3 regions of the Arthrobacter sp. 2762 genome follow, and region 2 is predicted to be linked to each of the others. Evidence: riboswitches for the same ligand, from Rfam matches in the RefSeq annotation. Region 2 holds a riboswitch; each other region holds the start of a gene.
What was found. A riboswitch is a leader RNA that binds a small molecule or an ion and turns the genes downstream of it on or off. The one in region 2 is predicted to bind cyclic di-AMP.
Positions count from the first base shown of each region.

Region 1: another riboswitch for cyclic di-AMP. It lies ahead of ABIE18_RS15980 (M23 family metallopeptidase); the one in region 2 lies ahead of ABIE18_RS00450 (aggregation-promoting factor C-terminal-like domain-containing protein).
Region 3: another riboswitch for cyclic di-AMP. It lies ahead of ABIE18_RS11780 (hypothetical protein); the one in region 2 lies ahead of ABIE18_RS00450 (aggregation-promoting factor C-terminal-like domain-containing protein).

Region 1 covers NZ_JBEPSI010000008.1:175,675-185,627, reverse strand. Annotated here, with positions in the region: gene serC (phosphoserine transaminase) at 1-367, opposite strand, end outside; gene ABIE18_RS15985 (iron-dependent transcriptional repressor DtxR) at 672-1,367, shown strand; cyclic di-AMP (ydaO/yuaA leader) riboswitch at 1,570-1,799, shown strand; gene ABIE18_RS15980 (M23 family metallopeptidase) at 1,806-2,636, shown strand; cyclic di-AMP (ydaO/yuaA leader) riboswitch at 2,782-2,945, shown strand; gene ABIE18_RS15975 (C40 family peptidase) at 2,950-3,678, shown strand; gene ABIE18_RS15970 (NlpC/P60 family protein) at 3,777-4,529, shown strand; gene ABIE18_RS15965 (HNH endonuclease) at 4,759-5,259, shown strand; gene ABIE18_RS15960 (NTP transferase domain-containing protein) at 5,302-6,204, shown strand; gene ABIE18_RS15955 (molybdopterin molybdotransferase MoeA) at 6,201-7,547, shown strand; gene ABIE18_RS15950 (FdhF/YdeP family oxidoreductase) at 7,605-9,914, shown strand; gene fdhD (formate dehydrogenase accessory sulfurtransferase FdhD) at 9,916-9,953, shown strand, end outside.
Region 2 covers NZ_JBEPSI010000001.1:95,079-105,031, forward strand. Annotated here, with positions in the region: gene ABIE18_RS00405 (YhgE/Pip family protein) at 1-265, shown strand, start outside; gene ABIE18_RS00410 (TetR/AcrR family transcriptional regulator) at 262-915, shown strand; gene ABIE18_RS00415 (hypothetical protein) at 1,060-1,671, shown strand; gene ABIE18_RS00420 (EamA family transporter) at 1,723-2,634, opposite strand; gene ABIE18_RS00425 (LysR family transcriptional regulator) at 2,708-3,628, shown strand; gene ABIE18_RS00430 (SixA phosphatase family protein) at 3,641-4,165, opposite strand; gene ABIE18_RS00435 (winged helix-turn-helix domain-containing protein) at 4,256-5,122, opposite strand; gene ABIE18_RS00440 (response regulator transcription factor) at 5,790-6,530, shown strand; gene ABIE18_RS00445 (sensor histidine kinase) at 6,534-8,027, shown strand; cyclic di-AMP (ydaO/yuaA leader) riboswitch at 8,162-8,319, shown strand; gene ABIE18_RS00450 (aggregation-promoting factor C-terminal-like domain-containing protein) at 8,325-9,134, shown strand; gene ABIE18_RS00455 (hypothetical protein) at 9,305-9,442, shown strand; gene ABIE18_RS00460 (pyridoxal phosphate-dependent decarboxylase family protein) at 9,455-9,953, opposite strand, start outside.
Region 3 covers NZ_JBEPSI010000005.1:271,896-281,848, reverse strand. Annotated here, with positions in the region: gene ABIE18_RS11820 (ABC transporter substrate-binding protein) at 1-1,616, opposite strand, end outside; gene ABIE18_RS11815 (LacI family DNA-binding transcriptional regulator) at 1,697-2,767, opposite strand; gene ABIE18_RS11810 (helix-turn-helix domain-containing protein) at 3,039-3,482, shown strand; gene ABIE18_RS11805 (hypothetical protein) at 3,563-3,814, shown strand; gene ABIE18_RS11800 (alpha/beta fold hydrolase) at 3,857-4,675, shown strand; gene ABIE18_RS11795 (DUF6480 family protein) at 4,824-5,099, shown strand; gene ABIE18_RS11790 (ATP-dependent DNA ligase) at 5,205-6,272, opposite strand; gene ABIE18_RS11785 (hypothetical protein) at 6,320-6,553, shown strand; cyclic di-AMP (ydaO/yuaA leader) riboswitch at 6,683-6,833, shown strand; gene ABIE18_RS11780 (hypothetical protein) at 6,850-8,172, shown strand; gene ABIE18_RS11775 (AEC family transporter) at 8,403-9,323, opposite strand; gene ABIE18_RS11770 (PucR family transcriptional regulator) at 9,467-9,953, opposite strand, start outside.

The sequences.
Region 1 (9,953 bases), on a different contig from region 2:
AGGATGCATCCAGGAACGGGGCTTTGTCGGTGGCCGCGGCAAACTTGGAACCGAACTCACCGAAGGAAAGGTGCTGGGCCTTTTTCTCAACCAGGCCAAAAGCCGCTACATCCCAGAAAGCAGTGGAACCGCCGACGCCGAGGACAACTTCGTAGCCCTCAGGTGCACGGAAGAACTGGCTGAGCCCTTCGCGGACCGAACCCACCAGGTTCTTGACCGGCGCCTGACGGTGGGACGTGCCGAGAATGGTGGTCGATGCGGCAGACAGGGCCTGGACCTGTTCCGGGCGGACCTTGGACGGTCCCGCGCCGAAGCGTCCGTCCTTGGGCAGCAGGTCGGCGGGAATAGTGATGCTGTTGTCGCTCACGTATGGCTCCAATGGGTATCGGTTAGAGAGGGGGAGGTGGGCAGGTGGCATCGGCTGCCCCTTCGACTCCCTCATTCTGCCTGACCGGACCCACCGTCAGGAATCTGCGGTTGTCATAGTCCGCCACGTGGAATGACGGACCACCACAGGCATTGCGGCCCAGGGAAAAATTATCCAGAGTAATTCCAAATAAGCTAGGCTGGGGTTGACGTTCCTGAGGTGTCGGTTGCACACCGTCCACCTTGGCTGGGACGCGGTACGGTGGAGATTACGCAAGAAATGCGTTCGAGGAGAGCTGAGCTGGATGACGGATCTGATCGATACCACTGAGATGTATCTTCGGACCATTTTGGAGCTTGAAGAAGAGAACATCGTGGCTCTTCGCGCACGCATTGCGGAGCGTCTGCGGCACTCGGGTCCCACGGTTTCCCAGACCATTGGACGCATGGAACGCGACGGCCTGGTGATTGTGTCCAACGACCGCCACCTGGAACTGACCGAAGTCGGGCGCAAGCGGGCCACCGAAGTCATGCGGAAGCACCGTCTTGCCGAAAGACTCCTGGCGGACGTCATTGGTCTGGACTGGGCGTACGTTCATGACGAAGCATGTCGCTGGGAGCATGTCATGAGCGAACGGGTGGAACGGCGGCTCTATGAGTTGTTGGAACACCCCACCGAGTCACCGTATGGCAACCCCATCCCGGGTTTGGAAGCGCTTGGCGGCCTCGCCAACCAGCCCCTTGCCCGGCTGGACGTCAACCTGCTGCATGCGATGGACGGGTATGCTGCCGATTCGCGCGTAGTGGTCAGCCGCCTTGCTGAGCCCATCCAGGTTGAGCCCGAGCTCCTCACCCAGCTCGACGAAGGCGGAATTCGTCCTGGCGCAACTGTCTCCTTGGAACGGGTGGGGGAGTACATCTCTGTCCGCGTTCCCGGCATTGAAGGAGCACTGGAGCTGCCTCCCGAGGTAGCTGCGCACGTCTTCGTCGCCGTCAGCTGACTCTGACTTTCCCTCCGACCGCGGGGAGTGTCGGATCTCACTTTGAGCTGGTTGCCGCGCGTGTGACCTGCGGATTTCGGCGACTGATGATATGGGGCCACCCACAACACGGTCGTCTGGAAAGATAACGAATTTATTACTGCGGGCTTTAATCACCTATAGTTATCTACTAGCGCCGATACCAAAGCGTTACCTGATCTGGAGCCGAGCTCTGCCAGCAGATCAGGTGTGTCATCAACTACTGGCAGAGGCGGGGGAACCACAAGCGGCTGCCTAAAGAAGCAGCCTTGGGGTGAAGTCCGCAGCAGAAGTGCCTACTAACGCAAGTCCTTCCGGGGATACCTGTGTGCCGTTTGCGCTTCGTGCGGACCGGGTCTTTGAACTCTCTGACCCGAATCCGACAGCTAACTTCGCAGGCTTTCCAGAGAGGAACAGAGTTTGACATCGCAGAACGTCAGGGGCCGCCGCCGCGCGTCCGGCCCCGCTGCTGAGCTGCGGCCAGCCCGCGCCGCAATGGAGATCCGGCCACGCGACACCCCGCGTCAGGTGCGCCGCCGTAAGAGCCCGTTGCGCCAGGTAGCCGACTTCGCCGCAGCCAGTGGTGTCGGGCAGAAGGCCGGTGTCGCGCTTGCCGCCACCGGACTTGCCCTGACTGTAGGCCTGCCTGCCACAAGCCCCGTCATGGCCACGTCCGAGTCCGGCCAGGCCGAGGCGGCCCTCTCCGTGCCCGGTGGCAGCCAACCGGAAGTTTCTGCAGCAGCCTCTGCCAAAATCGATTTCAGTCGCGCAGCCGTCGCTACCGCCGCTGATCCTGACGGCAAGCTCAAGCAGTTGCTGAGCGCCCAGTCAGCGGGGAGCATCCAGCGCGCCTCCTCACTTGGCACCTTGGGAAGTCCGCTGGACAAGCTGGTCACGGCATCGCCGTTTGGCTACCGTGTCAGCCCCCTTACCGGCGGCACCGGCGACTTCCACCGTGGCCAGGACTTCGTGGCCCAGTGCGGAACCGCCGTTCACGCCGCAGCCGCAGGCAAGGTCACATTCGCCGGGTGGCATGAGTACGGCGGAGGCAACCGCGTCGTGATTGATCACGGCAACGGCCTCGAGACCACGTACAACCACCTGTCGTCCTTCAACGTCAAGGTGGGGCAGACTGTCAGCCGCGGCGATACCGTCGCGCTGAGTGGCACCACAGGAGCATCTACCGGCTGCCACCTCCACTTCGAGGTCCAGGTCAACGGCGAAGTCGTAGATCCCATGGGCTGGCTCTGAGCCAGTTGATGGTTGTCTATCGCATTCATGACACGCCCCGTGACCTGAATGTGACATTCACGAACATCTGTTGTACCGTCTAAAGCGCATCGGCTTTTTAGGGGGCCGATGCACTTGAGTGGATTGCCTAGCTCTGCCACCACTCGAGGTCCGTTCGCAAAAATCGTCTGGCAGGGGCGGGGGAACCAATTTTGGTCTTCGAGTCAGAAGACCTTGGGGTTAAGTCGCAAAAGCTTCCTTGAAGCCGCGCGGCCGGATGACTCCCATCCGAATCCGACAGCTCACCTCGCAGGCATTGGGAGAGGCTACCTTCGTGTCATCACGCACTACCCCTGCGCGCCATCGCGCCGAATTGGTTCGCACGAACCCGTTGAACACCCTTTCCAAGGCTGTCTCAACCAATGCAGGCACCGTAGGCCGCCAAGCCGCCGTTCTGGCCGCAGCCTCGGGGCTCGTTCTCAGCGTTGGACTCCCGGCCCAGGCCGCTGACACCGACGTTTCCAAGTCGGAATCCTCCAGCACCCAGCAGTTGGTCGCCACCGCAGTTGTTACCGCGGAGCCCACCGCAACCGTTTCCTTCGAGAGCCCCGTTGTGGCTACAAAGGAAGCTCCCAAGGTTCAGCGGGCCTCCCAGCGCACGGCAACCGAAGACCAAGCGAACGGCACCCTCGCTGCCCTGTCCTCCAAGGCCAAGGATGCCGCTTCCAGCGCGGCAGCCTCAGGACTTGCAGCAATTGCCTACACCGGCATCGGCCACCCCTACGTTTGGGGCGGCACTTCCCCCAACGGCTGGGACTGCTCCGGATTTACCCAGTGGGTTTACGCCCAGGCCGGCATCAGCATCCCCCGCGTCAATGCCTGGACGGTCATGACCCCCACCAGCACCCCTGCCCCTGGCGACCTCGTCGTGCAGAACGGTGGAGCCCACGTGGGCATCTACGTCGGTAACGGCATGATGATCAGCGCTTTGAACCCCAGCCAGGGCACGCTCCTGCACTCCGCGGCCTCCACCGGCACGTCCTCGTTCTACACCCTCCGCTAGAAAATCCCATTCGGGGTAAGCCAGCATGCCCCCCAAGTGCTGGCAGCCCATAACCCGCGTGCGACCCCACCGTGCGCGGATACGAAAAGAGAGTAATCATGACCAGTGCAAACAAGGTTGCACGGCATAGAGCTGAGGCCCCCAAGACCAGCTCACTTGCCGTCATTGCCAAGGCTGTCAGCGACAACGCCGGTGGCGTTGGCCGTCAGGCAGCAGTGATCGCAGCTGCATCGGGCCTTGTCCTGACCAGCGGCGTTGCTGCAAATGCTGCGGACACCAACGTCCAGCGCGAATCTACGTCTGCGTCCACCCTTGACGTGCAGTCGGTTGCCCAGGTGACCATTGCTGCCGATTCCAGCGTCGCCATCTCCTACGAGCGCCCTGTGGTCAAGACTGTGGAAGCCCCGGCTCCCGTCGTCGAGAAGGCACCTGCCAAGGAAGCTCCGGCTGCCGGCGGCACCGCTACTTTGGCGGTCAACACTGATGCGTCCGCGGCCAAGGCGCCTGCTGCATCCAGCGGCCTCGGGGCGGCTATCGCTGCAGCGGCCTACGCACAGCTCGGCGTCACGCAGGACTGCACCATGCTGGTGACCAACTCGCTGGCCGCCGTCGGTATTCACTTCCACGATTGGCCGGCCGGCTACCTCTCCCTCGGCCGCACGGTCAGTGCAGCTGAAGCCCAGCCCGGCGACCTCGCCTACTATGCCAACGGTGGCTACGGCGGAATGGCACACATCGCTGTTTACGTCGGCAACGGCATGGCAGTCCACGGTGGATGGAACGGATCCACCACGGCACTGTTCAGCGTGAACGTTGGCTCCGGCCCCGTTTTCATCCGCGTCAACGGCTGATCAAGTACTCCACGGAACACCCCGCAGGCTCAGGCCGGCGGGGTGTTCTGCTTTAACCACGGGGTGTCCCGCACATGAACTTTCGCCAACACCACAGGCGAAACGGCGGAAAAATTCGTTGATATGGCATATAAGTGCTTACCCTTGTGTTGTCGATCCACAGCCCGTACAAGCAGAGGGCAGCCGGCCCTCGTGCCCCTGACGGGTGCGGCCGTGAAGAGGTACGTGCATGCGCACACTCGTTCTGAATGCTGGATATGAACCGCTGGCGGTAGTAACCTTCCGCCGGGCGCTGGTCCTTGTGCTGACTGGAAAAGCTAGCGTGGTGGCCGAAGGCGACGAGCCTGTCGTCGGGCCACAGGAGGTTCTCGGGAGACCATCCGTGATTCTTCTCAATCGCTACATCCGGCCCCGGTACAACAGGATCACTGCCGTGAGCCGCCGCGGGGTACTCCGCCGCGACGGCCATCGCTGCGCCTATTGCGGGAAAACAGCCCACACCATAGACCACGTCCACCCCAAATCCAGGGGCGGCGCGGATTCCTGGGAAAACCTGGTTGCGGCGTGTTTGAAATGCAACAACGCCAAGAGTGACCACACGCTGGCCGAGATGGGTTGGAAACTTCGTTTCAAACCTGGCGTGCCCACGGGAACCATGTGGCAGATCAAAGAACTCGAGAAACCTGCGCCGGACTGGGACCCGTTCCTGTTGCCGGAATCCGCCGCCTGATCGATTTCTGTTGCCCTCCCGCCGTCCGGGTAATCTGGGCGGATGGAGTTCAACGCTGTGATTCTGGCGGGTGGCAGGGCCACCCGCCTCGGTGGCGTGCCCAAGCCCGGATTAACGTTCGACGGCGCCAGCCTCCTTTCGCATGCCCTGCAGGCGGCACGGGGTGCTTCCGCTGTGGTGGTGGTTGGTCCTGACACCTCTGGTATCGGCGGCGTCCTGCCGGATGGAGTTCTTAGTGCCCGGGAGGAGCCGGCCTTTGCTGGGCCTGCCGCCGCGATAGCTGCTGGTCTGGTGGCTTTGCACCAGAATGGGCAACCAGCGCCGTGGACGCTCGTCCTGGCATGCGACATGCCGCACGCCTCCAGGGGCATTGCGCCCCTCTGGGAAGGATTGCGTGCCCATCCTGAAGTGGAAGGTGCCATGGCCGTCTCAGCCGACGGCCGGCAACAGCCCCTCCTGGGGGTCTACAGCACCACCGCTTTGGAAAGGGAAGTTGCCGTAGCTTCGGCAGCTTCGGGGTTAACGAACTCTTCAGTGTTCCGGCTGCTTGCTAGGCTGAACCTGCTGGCCGTTACTGTCCCCGATGGGTCTACCGATGATGTGGACACGTGGGAGGACGCTGCGGCCCTGGGCATACACAACGAGCAGGAGGCGGACATGAAGAGCCAGGAAGAGACGCTCGAGGATTGGTGCCGCACACTGTTGCAGGCCTTTGAGCTTGAGGGCGTTGAAGTGGACATCAATGAAGTCCTTTCGGTGGCAGGAGTTGCAGCCCACTCCGTGGTTCGGCCTGCGGCGCCGCTGACTACGTTCATCGCCGGTTACGCTGCCGGTATGGCCAGGGGGATCGGACAGGCGGCGGACGACACCGCCATGAGCGCTGCCCTTGACCTGGCCCGCCAGGTTGCCAAGCAATACCTGGAGCCCGGGACTGAGTCGGAATGACCGAGGCCCCCGGACAGGGCCACCACCACGCGGCACACACATGGCATGAGGCCCGGCAACGTGCCTTTGAGGTCGCTGCTCCCATCCCGCCAAGCCCAGTGCCATTGAAGGCTGCCTTGGGAAGGACACTTGCCTCGGATGCAGTGGCCATTCAGGACATGCCGCACTATGCGTCCTCCGCCATGGACGGCTGGACCGTCAACGGAACGGGCCCATGGATTCTTGTTGAGCCCGGCCACAGACTTGCTCCCCACCAGGCCAGTCCCATCGTCACCGGAGGACTCATTCCGCCAGGCGCCAAGGCCGTTCTGCGCAGCGAAAGTGGCGTTATCACCACGGACGACGACGGCCTTCCGATCCTTGCGCTTGGCGGGTCCGCGAAGCCGGGGGAGCCACGCAATGGCCAGCACATCCGCAAAGCTGCCGAGGAAGCTGCCGAAGGGGACGTGCTGCTCAAAGCCGGCACCATCCTGAATCCTGCGCACATTGCCTTGGCTGCCCTGGCCGGACTGGATGAATTGGAAGTCCTGGGGAAACCTTTGGTGCGGTTTCTCCTGACGGGGTCGGAAGTGGTGACGCAAGGCGTCCCTGTGCCAGGCAAGGTCCGGGATACCTTTGGCCCTCAGCTTGGAGCCGTCGTCGAACTCCTGGGTGGCATCGCAGGAGAGCAACTTAAGGTAGGCGACAACTACGACGACTGGCTTGCGGCTTTGCAGGACACCGAGCCTGAACCTGCGGAACCATATGCCGCAGCGGAGCCGCCGGCCGACGTCGTGATTACTACGGGCGGGACCGGACGCTCAGGGACGGATCATTTCAGGAGGGCCGTGGCTGAACTGGGCGGCCGTCTGCTGATCGATGGCATTGCCATGCGCCCCGGGCACCCCGCCGTGTTGGCGGAGCTTCCGGACGGGCGCTTCGTGCTGGGCCTGCCCGGGAATCCGCTGGCTGCCATGATGGCGCTGTTTACGCTTGGGGGGCCGCTGCTCGCAGCCCTCGGCCACAGGAAGCTGGAGGACGTTGGCGAGGTTCCGAGCGGTGCGATGATCGACGCCGATCCTGGACGGACGCGCCTGATGCCCTTCAAGCTGGTCTACGGATTGGCATCGCCCGCGCAGCATGCAGGGCCTGGGATGATGCGAGGGCTGGCGGGAGCAGATGGCGTCATGGTGGTGCCGCCGCATGGTGTCCAGATGGGCGAGCTGGTCCCGGCTTTTTCTTTGCCATGGGGCAAACCTCTGCCCACGCCCCAAGATGCTGCAGGAAAACCACGCAAGCCGCCGGCCAGGCAACAAAAGAAGGCTTCTTCCGGTCCTGTTGACTGGAGCGCGCTGGAATCCTGAAGGTCCCCGGATGGACGCAGGTGGTAACTGGGGGCCCGGGCTTGCAATGATGGACCCATGAACAGGCATGCTCCCGAACAGGACATCAATGAAGATGACCTGCAAATCCACCCGCCCAAGAAGGCTGCGGCAGGCCTCAAGGCTGTCACTGTCGCCCTTGTAAGGGGCTACTCCCAGGCAGGAGTAGCCCGCACGGTCCGCTCCATGCTCAGGGTTAACCAGCATGACGGCTTTGATTGCCCGGGCTGCGCCTGGCCGGAATCCATCACGGGACGCCGCAGTCCCGCGGAATTCTGTGAGAACGGCGCGAAGGCAATCGCTGAGGAAAGCACCACACGGACGGTCGGCGCAGATTTCTGGGCAGCACATTCCATCGCTGATCTTGAGGACAAGACCGAATATTGGTTGGGGAGCCAGGGGCGGATCGCCGAGCCGGTAGTCCTCAAACCGGGGGACACCCACTATTCCCCGATCAGCTGGACTGAAGCCTTTGCCTTGATCGGGGAGCATATCAATGCCACCACACCTGATCGCTGCGTTTTCTACACGTCCGGCCGCACGGCCAACGAGACCGCGTTCATGTACCAGTTGTTCGCCCGCAGCATCGGAACCAACAACCTGCCGGACTGCTCCAACATGTGCCATGAGTCCTCGGGCAGCGCGCTGAACCCGACCATCGGAATCGGCAAGGGAACGGTTTCGCTGGAAGACATCCACCACGCCGAACTGGTGTTCGTAGTGGGCCAGAACCCCGGGACCAACCATCCCCGCATGTTGTCCGCTTTGCGTGACTGCAAGAACAACGGCGGAAAGATCGTTGCCGTGAACCCGCTTCCGGAGGCGGGACTGCTGAACTTCAAGGACCCCCAGTCCCTCAACGGCGTGATCGGCGGCGGCACTACGATCGCGGATGAGTTCCTTAAGATCAAGGTCGGTGGCGACCTCGCACTGTTCCAGGCACTGGGCCACCTGCTCCTGGAGGAAGAGAAGCGGAACCCGGGGACGATCGTCGATAAATCATTTATCGGGAAACAGACCGAAGGCTTCGAAGCGTACGCCAAGGCACGGTCCCAGCTGGACTGGGAGGAAACCGAGCGGGCAACAGGCTTGTCCCGCGAGGAGATCGTCACTGTGGCCGGGCTGATGGCCAAGTCAAAGGCAACCATTATTTGCTGGGCGCTCGGCTTGACCCAGCAGCCGCACTCCGTGGATACGCTGAAGGAGATCATCAACCTGCTGCTGCTCCAAGGCAACTTTGGCAAACGGGGAGCCGGCGCCTGCCCGGTGCGTGGCCACTCCAACGTGCAGGGCGATCGCACCATGGGTATTTGGGAGAAGCCGGGCGAAACGTTCCTTGCCGCGCTGGACAAGGAGTTTGGGTTCCAGATGCCTCGAGAGCATGGATATGACTCTGTGGAGACCCAGCACGCCCTGGAAAAGGGAGAGGTGGATGTCTTCGTGTCCATGGGTGGAAACTTTGCTGCAGCCGGTTCTGACACCGCAGCATTGGAAGCAGGGCTCAAGACCGCCGGGCTGACCGTCCACATCTCCACGAAACCGAACCGTGCCCACGTGGTGCACGGGAAGACATCCCTGATCCTGCCCACATTGGGACGCACGGACACGGACGACAAACACCCCAAGGGCAAGCAGTTCCTCTCCGTAGAGGACTCAATGTCGGTCATCCACAAGACGCAGGGCAGGCTGGCTCCGATCTCAGAGCACCTCCTGAGCGAACCCGTCATCGTGGCCCGCATGGCGGAAGCGACACTCGGGGACGGCCACGGCGTGGACTGGCGCGCCATGGCAGAGGATTATGACGTGATCCGGGACCACATCTCACGTGTTATCCCGGGGTTCGAGGACTTCAACGCCAGGGTCCGGACGAAGAACGGTTTCGTCCTTCCGAACCCGCCACGGGATACCCGTACCTTCGCCACTGACATCGGCAAAGCACGGTTCTCGGTGAGTCCGCTGGAGTATCTTGAAGCTCCAGAGGGCCATTTGATCCTGCAGACGGTGCGCAGCCACGACCAATACAACACCACGTTCTATGGCCTTGATGACCGCTACCGCGGGGTCTCGGACGCCCGCAGGGTGATCCTGGTCCACGAGGAAGACATCGCTGGCCTGGGTTTCAAGGACCGTGACCTGGTGGATGTCATTTCCACCTTTGCCGGCACGGAACGGCGAGCCAATAAGTTCCGGCTGATTTCTTATCCCACGGCCAAGGGCTGCGCTGCCGCCTACTTCCCGGAAGCCAACGCCCTGGTGCACCGCGAGCTTGTGGCCCGCGAATCGAACACGCCCGGCTACAAGGCCATGACTGTACGGTTCGTAAAGCACCCAGAGGAGAACGGATCCTGACATGGGACGTGTGACCCAGCGCCGAAAGCTGCATAAGTT
Region 2 (9,953 bases):
GGTCCTGCAGCTGGTGTCCTCGGGGGGTACGTTCCCCTGGCAGACCACTCCCATGCCACTTCACGTGGTGCACGAAGTCCTGCCCATGGGCTACGTGGTCACGGGAATGCGGCACCTGATCTACGGCGGGGAACTCAGCATGATCTGGCCAACAGTTCTGGGCCTGCTTGGATACACTTTGCTGGGAGCGGCACTGTCCACTCTTGCCGTCCGCAAACACAAGATGTGGACCCTCAAGACGCTGAAGCCGGAGATCGCAGTATGAGCACCACCGAACCGGCAGCCCCTTCAGAGCGAGGGCCCGCCGCAGGAACCGCCGAAAAGAAGCTGCGCCCCGGGCGCACCAACGCCACCAAGCAGCGCCTCTTCGAAGCGTCCATGGAGCTGATTGGCGAACGTGGCGCTGCGGGTGTCACCGTGGATGAGATCGCGGCCGCGGCCGGCGTCTCCAAGGGGACGGTCTATTACAACTTCGGCAGCAAATCGGACCTGATCGCGCAGCTGCTGCGGCATGGCGTGGACATCATGCTGGTCCGTCTCCAAGCAATTGAAGGCCAAGCCAGCGATCCCCTCGAATCCATGAGAAACATGGTGGGCCAAGCCATGGAATTCATGGACGAATACCCATCCTTCGCGCGCCTTTGGGTGAGTGAAAACTGGCGGACGCCCGGCGAGTGGAGTGCCGTCTTCGCCGAACTCCGGGCAGAGCTCCTCGCCGTCATCGGCTCTGCGGTGGAACGAGTGGCCTCCGGATACAAGGTGGACGAGTCGATCGTCCGCGGCAGCCTGGAGGCGGCCATCTTCGGGGCCATCTTCGTGGTGGGACTCGATCGGCAAACCTACAACCCGGAGCGTACCCGGGAACAGAGTGTCGCCGCGGTCATGACCATCATGCACGGATACGTCATCAAGTAGGTTCGAGCGGCCCGTCGTGGGGCCTGCTTTGCGTGCTTTCACCTGCTTTCAGGGCGCAGAGCAGGCCCCGTAACGGTATCCAACTGCAATCTACGACGGCGTGGCGCGGCCCGCTGGTCGGCGATGATTAGACTCATGCGTCACATGGGGAACAGCGGAAAGCTTGCGGTGGTAGCCGCTTTTATGTCCCTCGGGCTTTTGGTGCTCGCAGCCGTGGTCCTCGAAGAACTCGTCCTGTACCTGTTTCTGGGAGCGGTGCTGACCTGCTATTTGGCATCGATAGTGCAGGTCTTCAACCGGCGGCGATACCTCGTGGTTCTCCTTGGCGCTGCCGGCACCAGCCTGTTCATCGGCTTCAGCATTGCATTCCTGCGCATGTGGGGCCTCGCGTTCAACCAGGACGCCAATGCCATGGGCAGTGCCGTAAGCACAGAGGACTCAGACATCTACTTCTACCTGGCCGCAGTGGCTGGGGTGGCGACCCTCGCTGTGCTGTTCCTCGGGGCGGTGGTGCCATCGTTCGGTTCCAGGCAACCCACGCCGGTGGCCAAAAGAACCACAACGCCAACTAAACGAGCTGCCAGCTCACGTCCAGCGGCGCCTGCCAAACGCCCAACTACATCGACGGCACGTCCTTCGAGCGCCGTAAAGGCCTCTTCGGCGAAGCGTCCCGCAACACCCCGCACGCCCACAGCGACAGCCAAGCGTCCGGCGTCGGGCGTTTCGACACAACGCAAACCCGCCTCCAAGCGCTAACGACCCCCAAACCCTGCGATGTGGGGACTGCTTTGCGTGCCTGGCGGGCGATTAGAGGCGCAGAGCGGGCCTCACAACGGGAATTTCCGGACGTTTTCGTGAAGCGCCGAGCACCGCAGTTGCGACTCCGACGAGCAGGATCAGCCCTCCCGTGATTTCGGGCGCCGTGGGGATTTCGTTCAGGACCAGCCAGGCAGCCGTCATGCCGACCACTGGAACCAGCAGCGTGAAAGGCACGACGTCGGAACTCGGGTAGAGCGTCAACAGCCGGTTCCAGATGCCGTACCCAATAAGCGAGGCGAAAACCGCCGTGTAGATGGCGCTCAGGATGGTGGGCGCTTGGAGGTCCGTAATGGTCGCCCACACGGTGTCCGGCCCGTCCACCACAAGTGACAATCCCGCCAAAGGGAGCGGCACCACCGCCCCGGACCAGACCACCAGGCCAAGCCCCGACGCCGCTTTCGAGTGCCGCGCCACCACGTTTCCGATCGCCCAGGACAACGCCGCGGCCAGCACGATCATGAGAGGCAGGATAGGCGCCACGGCGCTGCGCCCCACAGCGACCACGCCCAGACCCGCGAGGCCGATCACAACGCCGAGCATCTGCCTGCGGCTGGGCCTCTCGCCAAGGAACCGCGCCGCGATCAGCACCGTGAACAACACCTGCGCCTGCAAGACGAGGGAGGCCAGGCCCGCCGGCATCCCCAGCGCCATGCCCAGGTACAGCAATCCGAATTGACCGGCACTCATGAAAAGCCCGACGCCGATGATCGCCTTCCAGCCCACGTCAGGTTTGCGGATGAACAGGATGAACGGAAATACGACCAGCAGGAATCGGAAGGCGACGAAGAGCAGCGGCGGGACATCACGACCGTTGGCGTGGAGGCCCAAGTCTATGGCGACAAAGTTTACGCCCCAGAGGACAGCGACAAGGACGGCGAGTGCGGAGTGGCGGAGGTTCACAAGAATCACTCTGGCACCTGAATGGTTTAAGCACCAGCGTTGAATTCAGCATGAAACCAAGTAGATTTACTTCATGATCGACATTTCAGCCTTGCGTGCTCTGGTCGCTGTGGAACAACACGGATCGGTAGTGGCCGCCTCCGATGTGATGGGCTACAGTCCGTCAGCGGTTTCCCAACAGATCAAGAAGCTGGAGAAGCAAACGGGGGTAGCCGTCCTGGAACGAAACGGCCGTGGTGTACTCCTTACCGAACGGGGCCTTGCCCTCGCTGGCTACGGGCGGCGAATCATGGACGAGCTCGAGGAACTGCAGGCAACTCTCCTCGCCGATCCCGCGAAGCCCTCGGGACTGCTGCGGCTCGTGGCATTCTCCACCGCCTGCCGTGGCTTGGTGGGGCCAATGCTAGGACGCATCGGGACCACCGATTCTGCACTTGAAATCAGCGTGCTGGCCGAGGACCCACGTGAGGCCGTCCAACGAGTCGCATCAGGCGAGGCTGAGCTGGCCGTGGTGCACAACTGGAACTCCGTGCCGCTGGTCATTCCCGAGAACCTGGTACACGAGGATCTTTGCCTGGACCAGGCCGACGTCCTGGTTAACAGCGCGCACGCACTCGCTGGACGGACCGTCGTCGAGCGTGAAGACTTACTGGACGAAATTTGGGTCAGTACGCCGGCGGGTGCCATCTGCAACGAAGCCCTCCTGCAGATCTTCGCCGGGCTTGGGCGGGTCCCCGATATCCGTGTCTACGACCCCGATTTCTCCACCCATATCGCCATGGTGGAGCAGGCCATGGCCGTGGCGCTTGTGCCTCGGCTGGGCAGGCCACCCCTGCCGCCTGGCGTCGTTGCAGTGCCGGTCGTCAACCCCATTCAGCAGCGGGCAGTGGGAATCGTGTATCGAAAGACCATGACCGCCAGCCCCAATATCCGGCATGCCGTCCGGCTGCTGCGCGAAGTGGCGGCAGAGCATGAGCTGCCAGTGCGGGGCTAAACGAATGCGTTGCTACTTGCGTGGCACCTTGAAGTGCGTCAGACGGGCGTCCTGCCCATCCAGCTCCGCCCATGACTTCTCAGTCTCCAGGACCGTCAAAGCACTGGTTGGGTACCGCGTGGCAGCGTCCATGTAAGCGTCATGGTCCGAGTCGCGCGATGCGAGGTGCATGGCCAGGTCCTGGACGCCGGGCATGTGCGAGATCACCATCAAGGTGGTAACAGTGTCCGGGACGTGGTTGATCACGGTCAACATCCGGTTTGCCGAGGCGGCGTACAAGCCGTCCTCGAGCTTGGGTGTCGGGGCTTTGTCCCCCAACTCATCGCACACCCACGTGCAGGTTTGGCGGGTCCTCAGCGCAGACGAGCACAGAATGAAGTCTGGAACTACCCCATGCTTGAGCAACCATCGCCCAGCCAGCGGAGCTTCACGGTGTCCGCGTTCCTCGAGGGGACGTTCATGGTCCGGGACCCCCATGGGCCAATCCGCCTTGGCGTGGCGCATGATCACCAGGCGCCTGATGTGATGGTCACTCATTCAACAACCTTATAGCCGTACATGCTCGCGTGACCGCGAAAGCGAAAGCGCCCGCCCTTACAGGACAGGCGCTTTCGGCTGCAGTGCTACTTAGATCGAGTATTCCGGAGCGGCCCAGACGATGACCTCAGGGTGCTCGTAGAAGCGGTAGCCCTGGCCACGTACGGTGCGCACGGTGTTGGCAAGGCGACCCAGCTTGGAGCGGAGGCGGCGGATGTGGACGTCGATGGTGCGCTCGTTCGGTACTTCTTCGGCGTTGCGCCACAGGCCCTCAAGCAATTCGTCGCGGCCCACGGTGCGGGTGCCGTTCTCGACGAGGTAGTTGAGGAGCTCGAACTCCTTGAACGTCAGGTTCAGGGACTCGCCATCGAGGTGGACTTCGCGGCGGGCGAGGTCGATCAGCACGCCGGAGGGGCGGGCTTCCTGCTGCGGTGCCGGGCGTGCAGCCTCGGTGCGCTGGCGGGCGGCGACTGTGGGGTCACCGAAAGTTGAACGTACGACGTCGAGTGCGGACCCGGGTGCCCCGGCCGGTGCGACGGCGACTGCAGCGTAGCTCTCAGCCCCGGTGACCAGGGACTGGGCGTAGGCCCGGATTTCCTGGGCAAGCTTGGCAATGGAGGTGCCGGCCGCTGCTGCTGTCTCTTCGTCAATGCCCATGTAGAGCACGAAACCGCGGGCCACGTTGTCGTTGGCGACGGGGCGGAGGCGGTCAGACTGCGCAATGACGGGAGTAGGCGCCGTCATGGGTGCTGGCTCGTTGGTGGGAACTGCCCGCAACTGGCCGTAGGAGTTGGGGTTGTAGCCCTGGGGCACGTAGCCGGGAGCCTGCTGGCCGTTGCCCTGAGTGGCGGGGGCGTACCCGGGGCGGTTGCCGAAGCCGGGGCGGAGCCCTGCGTTTGAAGCGGCCTTGTTGGCGTTTCGGACGGAGATATGGACGTAACCGGATGCAACTGACATGGAGTGATTACCTCAAAAGTGAATAGCCGTCATCGCGGCTTCGAATGCTGGTTGTCCCCGCAATGAGTTTGGGGAAGGGCGCCCAACGCTGGGCTAGGGGGCGAATGCCTGAAACTTCTTTGGGGTGGAAAGTTAGGCTTGCATTCGACAACAGCGGGTCTCGTCGCCAGCGGGTGTGCTGGACCAGATTGCTGCGGCTGCAGGTGCTGTTGAGTTCTTGTTCACATTGGAAGTGTGCAACGTAACAATGGCAACACGCAAGTAACAAACCGCCAAACCGTCCACATTTTGAGACAAGAGGGTCTATTGTGCTGCAGATCACAATTCTTTCACCATGGAAAATGAACGTCATTTCATTCGGTCGCGATGAGAAATATTCGGCTTATGGTGAATTTTCTTCGGCAGATAGTGCATGATGCCCTTCCTGATTCCCATCAGGCGCAAAAGGACGGAATCTCAAGATCTGAAACACTTGCTGTCCAATCGCAAGCCCCTCCAAGCTCGAATTTTTCCCTCGAAATCTGCTACACGCTGTAGAACCGACCAGTATGGACGCCACACTCCTGCGACACCTGCCACCGAACTCCCACGTGGCTAGTGTTGTCCTCACAGCGTCCTCACAGGACCGGCAAAGCTTCGGCAAACCAGCAGAATGGAGAGTTGTCACATGGCATCCCCGCACTCCATGACGAACAACCTTCCCCAGCTTTCCCATCCGGACGGATCCCCTATCCGCGCTTTGGTGGTGGACGACGAACCCAGCCTCTCCGAGCTCATGAGCATGGGCCTTCGCATGGCAGGCTGGTCCGTCGCGGTAGCAGCCGACGGACCAGAAGCCGTGAAGCTTGCCAAGGACTTCCGCCCTGACGTGCTGGTGCTGGACGTGATGCTTCCAGGATTCGACGGCGTCGAGGTCCTCAACCGGATCCGTACCTTCGCTCCGGAAGTGCCCGCGCTGTTCCTCACGGCCAAAGACGCTGTCCAGGACCGCATCGTAGGCCTTGCTGCCGGCGGGGACGACTACGTCACCAAGCCCTTCAGCATGGAGGAGGTCCTCCTGCGCCTGCACAGGCTTGTCCAACGTTCGGGCGTTGCGGCCATGGATACGGCGGAACTGGTGGTCGGCGATCTCGCCCTGAACGTGGACACCCGGGAAGTTTCGCGCGCCGGCGAGAACATCCAGCTCACGGCAACGCAGTTTGAGCTGCTTCGTTACCTCATGGAGAACCCCAAGCGCGTGGTCAGCAAGGCACAGATCCTGGACCGCGTCTGGGACTATGACTTCGGCGGGCAGGCCAACATCGTGGAACTGTACATTTCCTACCTGCGCAAGAAAATCGAAGCCAACCACCCGCCAATGATCCACACCATCCGTGGCGCCGGCTACGTCATCAAGCCTGCGGACTGAATCTTGTCCACCCCTTCAGGAGTAACCCGCAAGACCCAGCGGAACTGGCTCAATCCCTCCACCTGGCATCTGCGCACGCGGTTGGTCCTGGTGGCGATGGCGTTGCTGGTTGCCATTTGCGGCGCAGTTGGAGTGGTTAGCTACGCCTCCATGGACATGTACTTCAACAAACAACTCGACAAGCAGTTGGAGCAGGCGTCAAGCCGCGCGAATGACTTCGGCAGGCCGCCGTCGAACTTTCCCTCAAGTGGTCGGCCGGATCCGCTGGAGGCCCGCGGCCAAGGCGCCGGGACCCTCAACGCGAGGATCGATGGTTCCACCGTCATTAACTCGGGACTGTTAAATGCAAACGGCCGTCGCGTCGCACTCTCGGCGGAAGACAAGCAGGTCCTGCTCTCACTCCCCCGCGACAACCGGCCTGTGGACCGTTCATTGTCCAACGGCGACTACCGGCTGGTGGCTGTTGAGACCACCTACGGCGACGTCATTGTGACGGGCTTGCCGTTGGCTGATAAGCAAAACGCGGAGGCCTCGCTGGTATGGACCATGGTGTTTGTTTCCCTTGGCGGACTGGTGCTGATCGGCCTCGCCGGCACTGTCATCATTCGCAGGACCATGCGGCCGCTGGAGCAACTCTCGGAGGTTGCAACCAAAGTATCGCGCCTTCCCCTCGACGCCGGTGAGGTGGCACTCGCGGTGCGCGTACCGCCGTCGGCCTCCCATCCTGGAACAGAAGTGGGCAGCGTTGGCCACGCTTTGAACCAAATGCTGAACAACGTTTCCAGGGCCCTGGAAGCCCGTCAGGAGAGCGAAACCAAGGTCCGGCAGTTCGTTGCCGATGCCTCCCACGAACTTCGGACGCCGCTGACCGCCATCCGCGGATACACCGAGCTGCTTCGTATGACGGAGAACTTCACGGATGACGGCAGGAAGTCGCTGGCACGGGTCCAGAGCCAGTCGGAACGCATGACCACGCTTGTGGAGGACCTGTTGCTGTTGGCGCGCCTGGACGAAGGCCAGCCGTTGAAGGTCACGGATGTGGACCTGACGCAGCTGGTGATTGAGACCGTCAGCGACGAAAAGGTGATGGCACCGGACCACATCTGGAAGCTCCAACTCCCTGACGAGCCCATTACGGTGCGCGGGGACGCAACCCAGCTGCATCAGGTGTTGGCCAATCTGCTGTCCAACGCCCGCAAGCACACCGATCCAGGTACCACGGTGGTCACAGGCGTCACGCTTTCCGCGGACGGTTGCGCGGTGGTTACGGTCACTGACAACGGACCTGGTATTCCTCCTGGGTTCCAAGGCCGTATTTTCTCGCGTTTCGCCCGGGCTGACGCGGCGAGATCAGGCTCGGAAGGAACCTCCGGATTGGGCTTGTCAATCGTCGAATCCATCGTCGAGGCGCATGGCGGAAGTGTGGAAGTAACGTCCCAGCCGGGACGCACGGAATTCGCTCTTCGCTTCCCCACAGCTTCGAAAGAACGCATATAACGAATCAGGCAACATGACGCGCCGTGAACGTGATCTCTGTTACCCAAATGTGACTTAAGCCGAAACCTCCTGTACCTTCGAAAGGGTGGGTCGCCCCTAACTGGCCCACACCCGGGATGCGCCGAGCTCTGCCACTTCCCGGAGTTCCGTTCTCATTCGAGGCAGAGACGGGGGACCCAGAGTCTCCGGGCACAGTACTTTCCTTGCCCTTGGGGTGAAGCCGCAGCTACGCGCGCGGCCGGATGACCTCATCCGAACCCGACAGCTAACTCCGCAGGCGCTGAGAGGTAATCACACATGTCTGAATTCAACGATCAGACGCGCCCTTCCGCGCGTCACCGTGACGAACACAATGCTCCCCTGACGAAGTCGCAAGCCGTTCTGAAGAACGCTGCACGCCGTGGCAAAACCGGGCAACGAATGTCCGTTGTTGCAGGAGTCGTTGCCGCAGCATTGGGCGTCGCATCGCTCGGCCAGGCCGCAAACGCCGCATTCAATCTCCCCGAAACGAGCCAGGCGTCCGAGACGCAGGCTACCGCCCAGATCAGCAACAAATCAGCGGAAATCTCTGCTTCTTTGGATGCCGCTGCCAAGAAGGGCGCAGCCGACAGGGCTGCCGCAGACCAAGCTGCCGCCGCACAAGCAGCTGCCGAGAAGGCTGCGGCCGAGAAAGCCGCCGCCGACCAGGCAGCTGCCGCACAGGCCGCCGAGAAGGCTGCCGCTGATGCAGCCGCCAAGCAGGCTGCCGATGCCGCCGCCGCTGCAGCCGCGGCCGCTGCCGCGGCTCCCAAGGCCGTGGACGATCCCGCTGCTGCCAAGGCATACGCCGCCAGCATCCTCGCCAACTACGGCTGGGGTCCGGGTGAAATGACTGCCCTGAACACCCTGTGGGAGAAGGAATCCAACTGGCGGACCACGGCGACTAACGCGTCCAGTGGTGCCTACGGAATCGTGCAGTCCCTGCCGGCTTCCAAGATGGCAACTGCCGGCGCTGACTGGGAGACCAACTACCAAACCCAGATCAAGTGGGGCCTGAACTACATCAAGGAACGCTACGGCTCCCCCTCGGCAGCCCTCGCCTTCCACCTGGCCAACAACTGGTACTAAGCCAACTCAATAGGCAGGTTTGAGCCCACCCCAGCGGGCTCAAACCTGCAGGGCCTGATTGCCGCCCCGTTTTCCGCCGTCGCAGCAGTGATTACTGCAGCTGACGGCGGGAACCGGGGCGGTTTTCGCCTTTAACGTGCTGTCCCACGTTTCACGGTCACAGGCCGCCGATGGTTTTCTCGGCCGAGGCCACCGCCCGGGCAGCCTGGCAGGAAAACAGGCAAGCCATTAGCGCAGGCCTGGCTTGGAGCGCTGAGCAGTTGGCCGGGCTGATGGCATACCTGGAAAAGGCACGCTCGGCTTTGTAACCAAGACGGCCTCTATGCTTCCGGTTCGGCCTCTGCCGCGCCTCTAACGGCTGCGATGGAGGCAGCGACGTCACCTGCGTCCGTGGACCAGTTGCTCACCGAAATCCGGAGGATGTCACGTCCTCGCCATGAGGAACCCGACATCCACACGATCCCTTCGGCCATGAGCCGCTGGGTGACGCGGCGTGTGCGGTCATCGCTGCCGAAGGCGACCGATACCTGCGTGAAAACGACGTCGTTCAGGATCTCGACGCCCGGGATTGCGGCGAGTCCCTCCGCCAACGCGCGGGCGTTTGCTGCAAGCCTGTCCACCATGGCAATGACTCCGGACCGGCCCAACTGTCGGAGGGCAGCCCACACCGGGATGCCCCGGGCTCGTCGGGACAGTTCCGGAACTTTGTCGAACGGATCGCCCAGTCCGGTCTCCGTTGCAATGAGGTAGCTCGTATGGATGCTGAAGGCACGTCTCAGAGCTTCCGGCCGGGACACGATGGCCAAGCCACAGTCGTAC
Region 3 (9,953 bases), on a different contig from region 2:
GTTGCGTACGGGTTGCCCTCGGTGGGCCAGCCGGTGAAGCGGGTGTCATTGAAGGCACCCCATTCCGGGCCCGAGAACAGCGGCACCAGCGGTGCGACGTCGTTGTACTCTTCCTGGAGCTTGTTGGCGATGTCCTTCTGCTTGGACTCGTCGGACTCTGCTGCAAAGTCGGCCAGCAGGGCATCAGCCTTGGTGTCACCGAAGCGGTGGTAGTTATCGAACGTTTTGGTTCCCACCGGCTTCACGGTTGCCGTGCCCATGGAGGTGTTGAAGTACTTGTACGGGCTGGGGTCGTTGGCGCTCCACACGATGCCGGAATCGAAATCGCCCGTCTCGTAACCCGCAACCACGGCAGCCCAGTCCGGCGAGTCAACCTTTGCCGTCACGCCAACCTCGGCGAGGTTCTGCGAAATCACGTTGGCTACTGAAAGCCAGTCGGAAGACGATGCGCCCACGGAGATCTTGAACTCGAACGGCGAGCCATCCTTCAGCTTGCGGTTGCCATCAGCACCCTTGGCGTAGCCGGCCTTGTCCAGCAGCTCGTTGGCTTTCTGCACATCCAGCCTGGTCCAGGTGCAGTTGTCCTTGACCTCGGAGTTCTTCCACTTCTCGTAGTTCCCGGAAAGGCCAGTGCAGTCCGCGGGCTTGGCGTAGCCGCTCATGCCGATCTTGGTGACTTGGTCGCGGTCAACAGCCATGCTCAGTGCCTTGCGGACATCAACATCGTTGAAGGGAGCCTTGGCGGTGTTCAGCTGCCAGTTGATCATGGCGCCCGTTGCCGGGAACCAGTACTGGCGGTGCTCCTTGTCCTTGGAAACGAACGTCTTTTCGATGTTCGGGATGTACTGCGGGGCCCAGTCGACGTCCCCGTTCGCAGCGGCGAGGTTGGCGCCGTCGTTCCCTGCAAAAGCGAGCATCTTGATGCCGGCGATCTTCTGCTTTTCCGGCTGCCAGTAGTTGGGGTTCTTCTTCAGTACGAAGGACTGGGCCTGGAAGCTGTCCACTTCCGTGTAGGGGCCGGTCCCCACGGGCTTGGCGTTGGCGTCCTTCTCCGGGTCCGCCAACGCGGACCAGATGTGCTTGGGCAGGATGCTGAGCTGTCCGACGTCGTAAAGGGCCGGCGACCATGGCTTGTTGAAGTTGAACGTGACCTTGTTGGTTCCCTCGGCGGTCACGGTGTCCAGGTACTCATAGCCACCCTTGATCTTCTTCTGAAGCTCGAACGTGTAAGCCACGTCGTCAGCCACGAAGGGCTGGCCGTCGGACCACTTCACGCCGTCACGCAATGTGAAAGTGATCGATTTGCCGTCGTCGGCTGCCTTCCACTCAGTTGCCAGCCACGGCACCGTGTCTCCCTTTGCCGGGTTGAAGATCAGCAAAGACTCGTAAATGGACTGCTGAACCATCGGGTTGACGGTGGGCGCGAACGGGTTGAAGTTCTGCACGAACGTGCCCATGTCCTCACGCGGGATGGTGAGGAATGCGCTCGCGTTTGCCGCGGCGTCGGAGCCGGAAGTCTTGTTGACGGTTGCGGCACAGCCGGTCAGCAGCATCGCGCCCACCGCCAGTCCGGCCGCCGTGATGCGGGCAGACCTCAGGAATCGGGGTTGTGTCATGATGGTTATCTCTTTCCTATCTTCATCGTCCAAGGTGAAGGGGTGGGTAAGGGGTTTGCTCTTCGAGGTTGATTTCGCGGTCAGACCGAAGAGCGTTCTAGCAGCGGACAGTCGACCAATTGCTGGTCGGCAATGATCGGCTGTCCTGCTGTAAGAGCGGCGAGCGTCTGGACTCCCAGGGCTCCCATTTTTTGGAACGGCAAGGCAACGGTGGTCAGCTTTGGCCTCAGATAGGCCGCAATCAACTCTTGGTTGTCGAAGCCGATCACAGCGATGTCTCCGGGGATGGTCAGGCCCCGTTCTTTGATGGCGTCGTACGCGCCCATCGCCATGCGGTCATTGAGGCAGAACAGCGCGGTTGGCCTGTCCTTTTCCGGATAACGGTCCAGGATTTCGCAGGCGGCCTCGTAGCCGCCGTCGGCCGTTGCGTATCCGGACACCACCAGTTCCGGGTCCAACTCCAGTCCTGCGACGGCCAGTGCTTCGCGGGCACCCTCCAACCGTCCGACTGCTGCAGGAATGACCGGGTCAAGGTTGATGATTCCGATCCGGGTGTGGCCGGCTTGAAGCAAACGCTCGACGGCGACCCTGCCACCCGCACGCTCGTCAGGGACGATCGAGGGCAGCTTTCCGTCCGCGTCGAAGCAGTTGATCAAGACGGTTGGTACTTCGTTGGCGCTCTGCGGAACGTGCACGCCCCGGTGAAAGGTGGCTGCGTAGAGAAGTCCTTCCACTCGTTGTTCCAGCAGCTTTTCGATGGCAGCATCTTCCAAGCCCTTGTTGGGTCCTACGGCATCGGCCTGGTCGGAGGGCGCGATGAGCAGGAACCGACGATCAAGCCAGGCTTGGTCCTGGGCTCCTTTGATGATGTCGACGGCGAACGGTGCCGTCACGATCTCGGTGACAAGCCCGTACCAATCACTGCGCTGGGATGCCAGGGCCCGTGCTCCGGCGTTCGGGCGGTAGCCCAGTGCCTGCACGGCATCGTTGATACGGGTGCGGGTTTCCTCGGAGATGCTGGCATTTTCGCGGTTGCTCAGCACGAACGAGACTGCGGTCCGGGAGACGCCGGCGTGCTTGGCGACGTCATTCATGGTGACTCCCCGCTGCCGCACAGCCGCAGCTTTGTTGGGGGTGGTGCTTTTCGCCATTGAATGCTCCGGGTGTTGGTTCGGGTTGGTGATGCTGGTTGGTAACACTGGATTGGTAACGCGCGTTACTTGGAACGTGTGATTTAGGTTACGCGCGTTACCTGATTCCTGTCAACGTCTTGTTTTCGCCCGGCCCCGGCCGACCCCGCCCAACTCGACGACGCGCTGCGCACAAGATGACTCCTACCGTTTTGTGCGCAGCGAACCATCGAACCGGGCCATCTCCCCTTGTCCAGCGCAGCCAACAGCGGCACCGCGCTAGGCTTCTGCCATGGCATTGATAGCTCCCCGCGTTACAGCCGGCCTCCCCGCCAACGACGCCCGGAATCTGGCACGCTCCCTCCAGGACAGCGACGACATCACCGTGTTCGTCGATGGCACCGTCCACCGCCTCCCCGATCAGGCGAGGGACGCCGTCGTCGATCTTCTCGAAAGGTTGAGCCGCGGCGAAACCGTCACGGTCAGCAGCGTGGAGGAAATGCTCACGACGTCCCAGGCCGCGGAGCTCGCAGGCATCTCACACACGTACCTGCGCAATATGACCGACCGAGGAGAAATCCCCGTGGAATACCGCGGCACGCATCGGCGAATCCGCCAGGCGGCGATCATGGAGTGGCTGGAAACCCAGAAGCGCAAGCAGGCCGAGACCTCCGTGGGAGATAAAGGCGAAGATGATGGCCGGGATGACGCCGGAAATGACGCGAGCAACGGCTAAAAGCGTCGGAGTGATAAGGATCAAGCAACGATCCCAGCCAACGGGCCAGCACCTGATTAGCCCGGGGTTACGCTTGTTTGGTGGGCAATTTCAAAGGGTGGCATATCGTGGCCGGGGTGGCCGCAATGGCCCTTGCCGCACCCTTGGGATCGGCCATGGGTTTGAACTTCGTAGCCACCTTCATGTTCGCGTGCGTCGTGTTCGTCGCGGTGGCCATGTGGACAGAATCCAAGATCGCCCGACGCCGGGACGCAGCCGATGCTGCCGCCGCCCCTGACGCTTCGCGCGTGGCCGGCGACCCCGCCGAATCGGACGACGCCGCCCGGGACTAGCTTCCCCAGTTCAGGCACAATTGAGAACCGGAGGTTAGGGAGCTGACGACGCTACTATCTGCCGACGTCGAGGCCTGCGGGCTGACCGGCCGGATTCTTTGGACGGATGGAACGGCACCGCCGCGGCCGGGCAGCCATGCCAACCCCGAGCCTGCCGAATCCGGGGATCAGAGGGAGCCCGCTTACATCCTCATCCACGGTATTGGCGTTTCGCACCGCTACCTCGCCAGGCTTCATGCCGTCCTGGCCGCGAGCGCCCCCACCTATTCACTGGACCTTCCGGGTTTTGCCGGGACGCCAAAACCCGGCCGGCAACTTTCCGTGGAGGAGTATGGCGCGTTCATTGCCGAGGCACTTAAGGCATGCGGCATTGATTCGTACATCCTGGTGGGGCATTCGATGGGCGTGCAATTCGCCATCGAAGCGGCGCTCCACGAGCCTGAGCGCGCGATGCACCTGGTCCTCATGGGCCCTGTGGTGGACTCCCGGCACAAGAATGTGGCGCGGCAGTCGCTGGCCCTGTTCCTGGATGGTCTCCTCCGCGAAAGCCCATCGTCCAACTGGATTGTGCTCACTGACTACCTGCAATGTGGGCCGCGCTGGTATCTCACGGAGCTGCCCGTGATGATGAAGTACCCGACCGAGAAGCAGTTGGCCAAAGTCCGGACTCCCGTGCTGGTGCTCCGAGGGAGCCGTGATCATGTGGCCGGGCCGGTATGGGCGCTTCGCCTCTCGCGGGCAATCCCGCAAGGGCGGCTGGTGGAAATTCCGGGCGTGGGCCACGTTGCACAGCACATGCGCCCCAAAGCCGTGGCGGACGCTATCAGGAGCTTTGTCGCGGCGACGTCCCGGCAGAGTTAAGCATCCCGCCAGAGTTAAGCGTCCCGACAGAGTCAGGCGCCAACGCACGACGGCGGATCCCGGCGTGGGTGCCCCTTGTTGGGTTTACGATCTGGAGACTAGGCTGGCCGGGCAAGCACAATAGTAAGTTTGCTTAGGAAGGGCGACCATGACCAGCTATGACCCTGAGGACGATCCCCGGACCTTCGGCGCCTCTGGCGCAGCCGAGCGGGACGACACGGCCGGCGACACCGCTGGCGACCCGGACGATATCCACACAGATCCGGACATGCGCCAGGACGAAGACGACGATCCTGCAGCGTCCGCCAACCCCGATCCCCTGGACGGCAACGTCACGGGACTCGAACCCGGGGGCGGCGTACCCCCAGGCGAAACCCCACCGGCGGAGGGCAGCATGAGCAGCGACCAGGGGCACGAAGAGTAGCTCGTCGCCAAGCCGCTGTTACGTTGTTGGGCAACAACGTAACAGCGGTCCAACAACGTAACAGCGGCTCAACAACGTAGAACCACACGTGAGGAGCAACCAAGGCTACGGCAGCTTCAGGATCTCCCCGAGGTCGTAATCAGCCGGCTCCTCCAGTTGCGAGTAGGTGCAGCTCCCCGGAGTCCGGTCCGGCCGCCACCGACGAAACTGGGTGGTGTGCCGGAACCGGTCGCCTTCCATGTAGTCATAGGCAACCTCGATGACGAGCTCCGGCCGGAGGGGAACAAAGGAGAAATCCTTGCCGGCGCTCCACCTGCTCTGCGCGCCCGGCATTCGGGAACCGCTAACTGCCGCATCTCCTTGATCGGCCCACTGGCCCCAAGGATGTTCGCTGAATTCCGTCTGGTACGGCTCAAGTTCGGCCACCAGGCTTTCGCGCTTGGCCATGGGAAATGAAGCCACCACCCCCACGTGCTGCAGCTGACCGGCGTCGTTATACAGCCCAAGTAGCATCGACCCGACAACCTTTCCCGTTTTGTGCCAGCGGAATCCAGCCACCACGCAGTCCGCGGTCCGTTCATGCTTGGTCTTGAACATGACCCGCTTATTCGGCTGGTACGTCCCCCCGAGCGGTTTGGAAAGTACGCCGTCGAGCCCGGCACCTTCCAGCTGCACGAACCACTCCTGTGCTTGATCGAGTTCCGTCACCGCCGGCGTTACGTAGACGGGCGCCTCAGCCTTGGCCAGCGCCTTCTCCAAGGCGGCTCGACGCTCGGAAAACGGCTTGTCCATGAGGTTCTCGTCTCCCAGCGCGAGGATGTCGAATCCGATGAAGGAGGACGGGGTGCTCTCGGCAAGCATCCGCACACGGCTATCGGCAGGATGGATGCGCTGCTGAAGGCCCTCGAAGTCGAGCCTGTTGTCAGCTATGAGGACGATCTCGCCGTCGATCACGCATTTGTCCGGAAGATTCTTCTGGAGTGCTTCCACCAGTTCAGGGAAATACCGTGTCATGGGACGTTCGTTGCGGCTGCCCAGGATGATCTCATCCCCGTCTTTGAAAACGATGGTCCTGAACCCGTCCCACTTGGGCTCAAAGTGGCCCACATCAGGGATTGAAGGAACGGACTTGGCAAGCATGGGCGAAATGGGCGGCATCACTGGGAGGTCCATACGACTATGTTCTACCTGCCGCATGCGGCGGAAGCTAGTCTTGGGCCATGGATATCTTGGCCGTTCTGGTGGCGGTACTGGCAGCACCTGCCCTCATTGCTGCCCTTTGGTTCTGGGTCTCCCGCCAGAACAGCAAGGGGAAAGTCCGGCGCGGCGCCACGGGTGGGATGCTGGGTGTGGCGGACGAAATTTTTCGACCCGAGACCCATTACGCACACCAAGTCCAAAGGATCCAGCACGAGCTGCCAGCCCCGGCTCCGGCCCCGGAGCCTAAGTCCTAACGGACCTTCGCGCTGGAAGGCGTCCCGCCCGTTACATTAATGTGACTTTACTATGGCGCTCATGTACGGTCTAAGAGCGACCCGTATCTCCGCTGGGCCGCTTCCGGGTTGACGCCGAGCTCTGCCGCAAACCGGGATCCGCCAGACTCGCGGCAGAGACGGGGGACCCAGAGTTCCCGGGCCTGATTTTTCTTAGGCCCTTGGGGTGAAGCCGCCATGTGCGGCCGGACGGCCTCGTCCGAACCCGACAGCTAACCTCGCAGGCGTTGAGAGGCAACCACCATGAACCCCCACCCATGGATCAGCCGCGCCGCGCCCAAATTGCGCGCGAGCGTACCCAGCCAACCGGACGCCGTCGGGCCCAACCCAGCGGATCCTCCAACAGCACGCCAGAAGCGGAAGCAGGTTTAACAGGCACGACGCCGGAAACCACCACCGCTCCTGCTCCCGCCCCTGCGGCACCCACCACGCGCGCAGCCGCTCGCGCGGCAGAGCGTGAACGGGCAGCCCAGGCAGTTATTTCTGCTGAGACAGCTCCCGCCGAAACTGCTCCAGCAAAAACAGAACCGGCGGACTCTGCTCCGGCGGATTCTGCTGCGGTATATTCTGCTCCCCTGGAGCCGGCAACTGCTGCGATTCCAACTGTTCCGGGGCGCGAACCGGTCGCTCCCGAACCGGCTACGAATCCAGAGCCCGCTACCGCTGCTATGCCGATCGTTCAGGCACCCACGCCCGCCGCGCACGAACCGGAACCCGCCACTGCTGCGATCCCGATCGTTCAGGCGAAGAGCCATGCCCAGCTCGCAGCGGCCGCGACCGCCGCCGCTGGTCTCGCAAGCCGGAAAGCCCTTCGCGCCCAAGAATCCGAGAGCGGCACAGCCGATAAGGCGGCTGCCGAAACCTCAGCGAGCGGCGCCACTACCTTCGGAGCTTCATCCTTGGGTGGGTCGTCACTGGGTGGGTCGTCCTTCAGCCACGAACCACACTCCGTCCTCACCAAGGCCGCCTCGGTCAAAACAATGAGCCAGCGCATGGCAGTTGTCGCTGGAGCATTGGGCTTGGTATTGACCGTTGGCACCATGAGCCAGGCCTTCGAGCTTCCCTTCTTCGGGAAGGAAACACCGACCCAGGAAGCCAGTGACGCAAAGACAGGTGGCGACAGCAGGCAGTCAACTTCGGCCGCTCCTGCGCCCAGCTCGTCCTACTCCACTGCCTCTGCTTCGTCGGCCACCAGCGAGGCCGGACGGCCGGCAACTGTTGCAACGCAGTCGTCAGAAGAGGCACCCGCTCAGGGATCGGCGTCGTCCATTCCTACTCCGCAGGTTTCACTCGCGGATCCTGTTTGGGTCCCTTCAGCAGTCCCGTCGGCTGTTGTTCCTGTGCCGGGCGTGACAACTCCTGTACCGACCCAGCCTGCCCCGAGCCCGGTTCCGTCGGACACGGTTACCACCCCACCTGCCACGACGACGCCGACGCCCACCGTCACTCCGGCGCCTAGTCCAACACAGACTCCGGCGCCAAAGCCAAAGCCGACCGGGAGCCCCAGCACCACGCCGTCCAATGGTTCAGCACTGGACCTGGACGGCATACTCGACGGCGCGACAGGGATCTTGAAGTGAGCACGCAACTTCCCAGGACCAGCAAGCACGTCGGATGGCACGGCCGGTACTGCAGCAGCAGCCGCCCTGCCACCTTCCGTCATCGGATGGGCCGCTGGAGCTGCCAGCGGTTGCGTCGAGCCTAAGGAATCACGGCAACAAGAAATCACTGCAACGAGATGAGGCAGGCACCTACCCGGGTGCCTGCCTCTTTTGTTCCGTGTGTCGCTTGTTCCTGGTATCGATCGGTTCTACCCAAGCAGCCACGCCACCATAACCAACGCCCCGACGCAAAGCACGGTTGTGCAGAGGATGACGTCCCTGGCCATTGTCATTCCGCGTCCGTAGGGAGAAGCGAAAAGGAAGACATTCTGGGCGGTCGGAAGTGCGGCCATGATGACGCTGGCCAAGAGGTGTTGACCCTCCAACCCGAACACAAAGCGCCCCAGCACCCAGACCACCGCGGGCATGCCCGCCACCTTCAAAGTGGTTGCCACCACGGTCTCCACGCGGCCATCGCCCTTTTGAAGAGGGGCCTTGCCTGCCAGCGACATGCCAAAAGCCAGCAGAACCATGGGGACGGCCGCGCCGGCCAGCATATCAATGGGTTTCTGGACGAGCTCCGGCGCATCCCACGCCGTCAGAGCCATCACCGCCCCCAGCCCCGAGGCGATAATCATGGGATTGGAGAAGGGCTGCAACAGCATCCGTTTCCACGAGATTTTTGTGCCACCTGCGACGCCCAGGACGCTGAGGTAGAAGGGCGCCATGATCAGGAGTTGAACCAGCAGGACTGGAGCAACGTGCTGCGCCGTGCCCACTGCATACAACGAGACAGGAATGCCAATGTTGTTTGCGTTGGCATAACTGCTGGCCATGGCACCAACCGCCGTTTCCGCGACTGGCCGCCGGAAGAACACGAAGCTCAGCAAGCAATAGAGAAGGCCTATGACGGCTGCTGACAGGAGCGCAAGAGGGGCGTCGACCCCAAGTGCTGCGCGGATATCGCTTTCACCTACCACCGTGAACAGCAGCGCAGGATTGGTGATGTAGAAGGCCGTCCGAGTCAGCGCGCTTTGGACATCAGGGGCCAGCACTTTGTAGCGGGTGGCGAAATAACCCACCGCGATGACCGAAGCGACGATGAGGATTCCCGAGACAACGCCGCCCACCTTGCTCCTAAGAATTGTTGAGAAACCGCTTTCTCAGCGTAGGGGACGCCTGAGTGACTGTCCACTTCAGCGCTGCCGTTCCGCAACCTGCGTTCCACAACACGCATTCCATGGCACCAGGCGAGTCAGCGGCACGGCACGCGCTAGATCCGGGGCCGCGAGGCCCACCGCTGGGCCTTCAGTGCAGCATGCAGCTCAAGCCGGATCCCACCGCTCAACGGATCAGCTCCGATGAGTTGGCGGATCCGGGCGAGTCGGTTGTAGATGCTGCTTCTGTGCAGGTGAAGTTTCGCCGCCACATCCTGCACTGAGCTGTCGTTGTCATAGAGCAGTTCCAGCACGGGCAGGAGTTCGCCGTTCTTATCCTGGTCCTCCAAAGTCCTGAAATGAACGGAGCCCGTATCATCCCAGCCGCCCGGCGCCTGAAGACGATCGAAGAGTTGATAAACGCCCACCGCCCGGCTATCTACCAACTCGCCGAGGGGTGGATCCACGGCTGCAGCCTGTGCTGCCACTTTCGATTGCCTGTAGGCGCCCGCCAATTGCCGTATGACCTGGAACGGCTCGCTAATGCCCAGGATCACCCGCTCCACCGTGCGGCCCGCTCGCTTGGCGAGCTCCAATTGATAG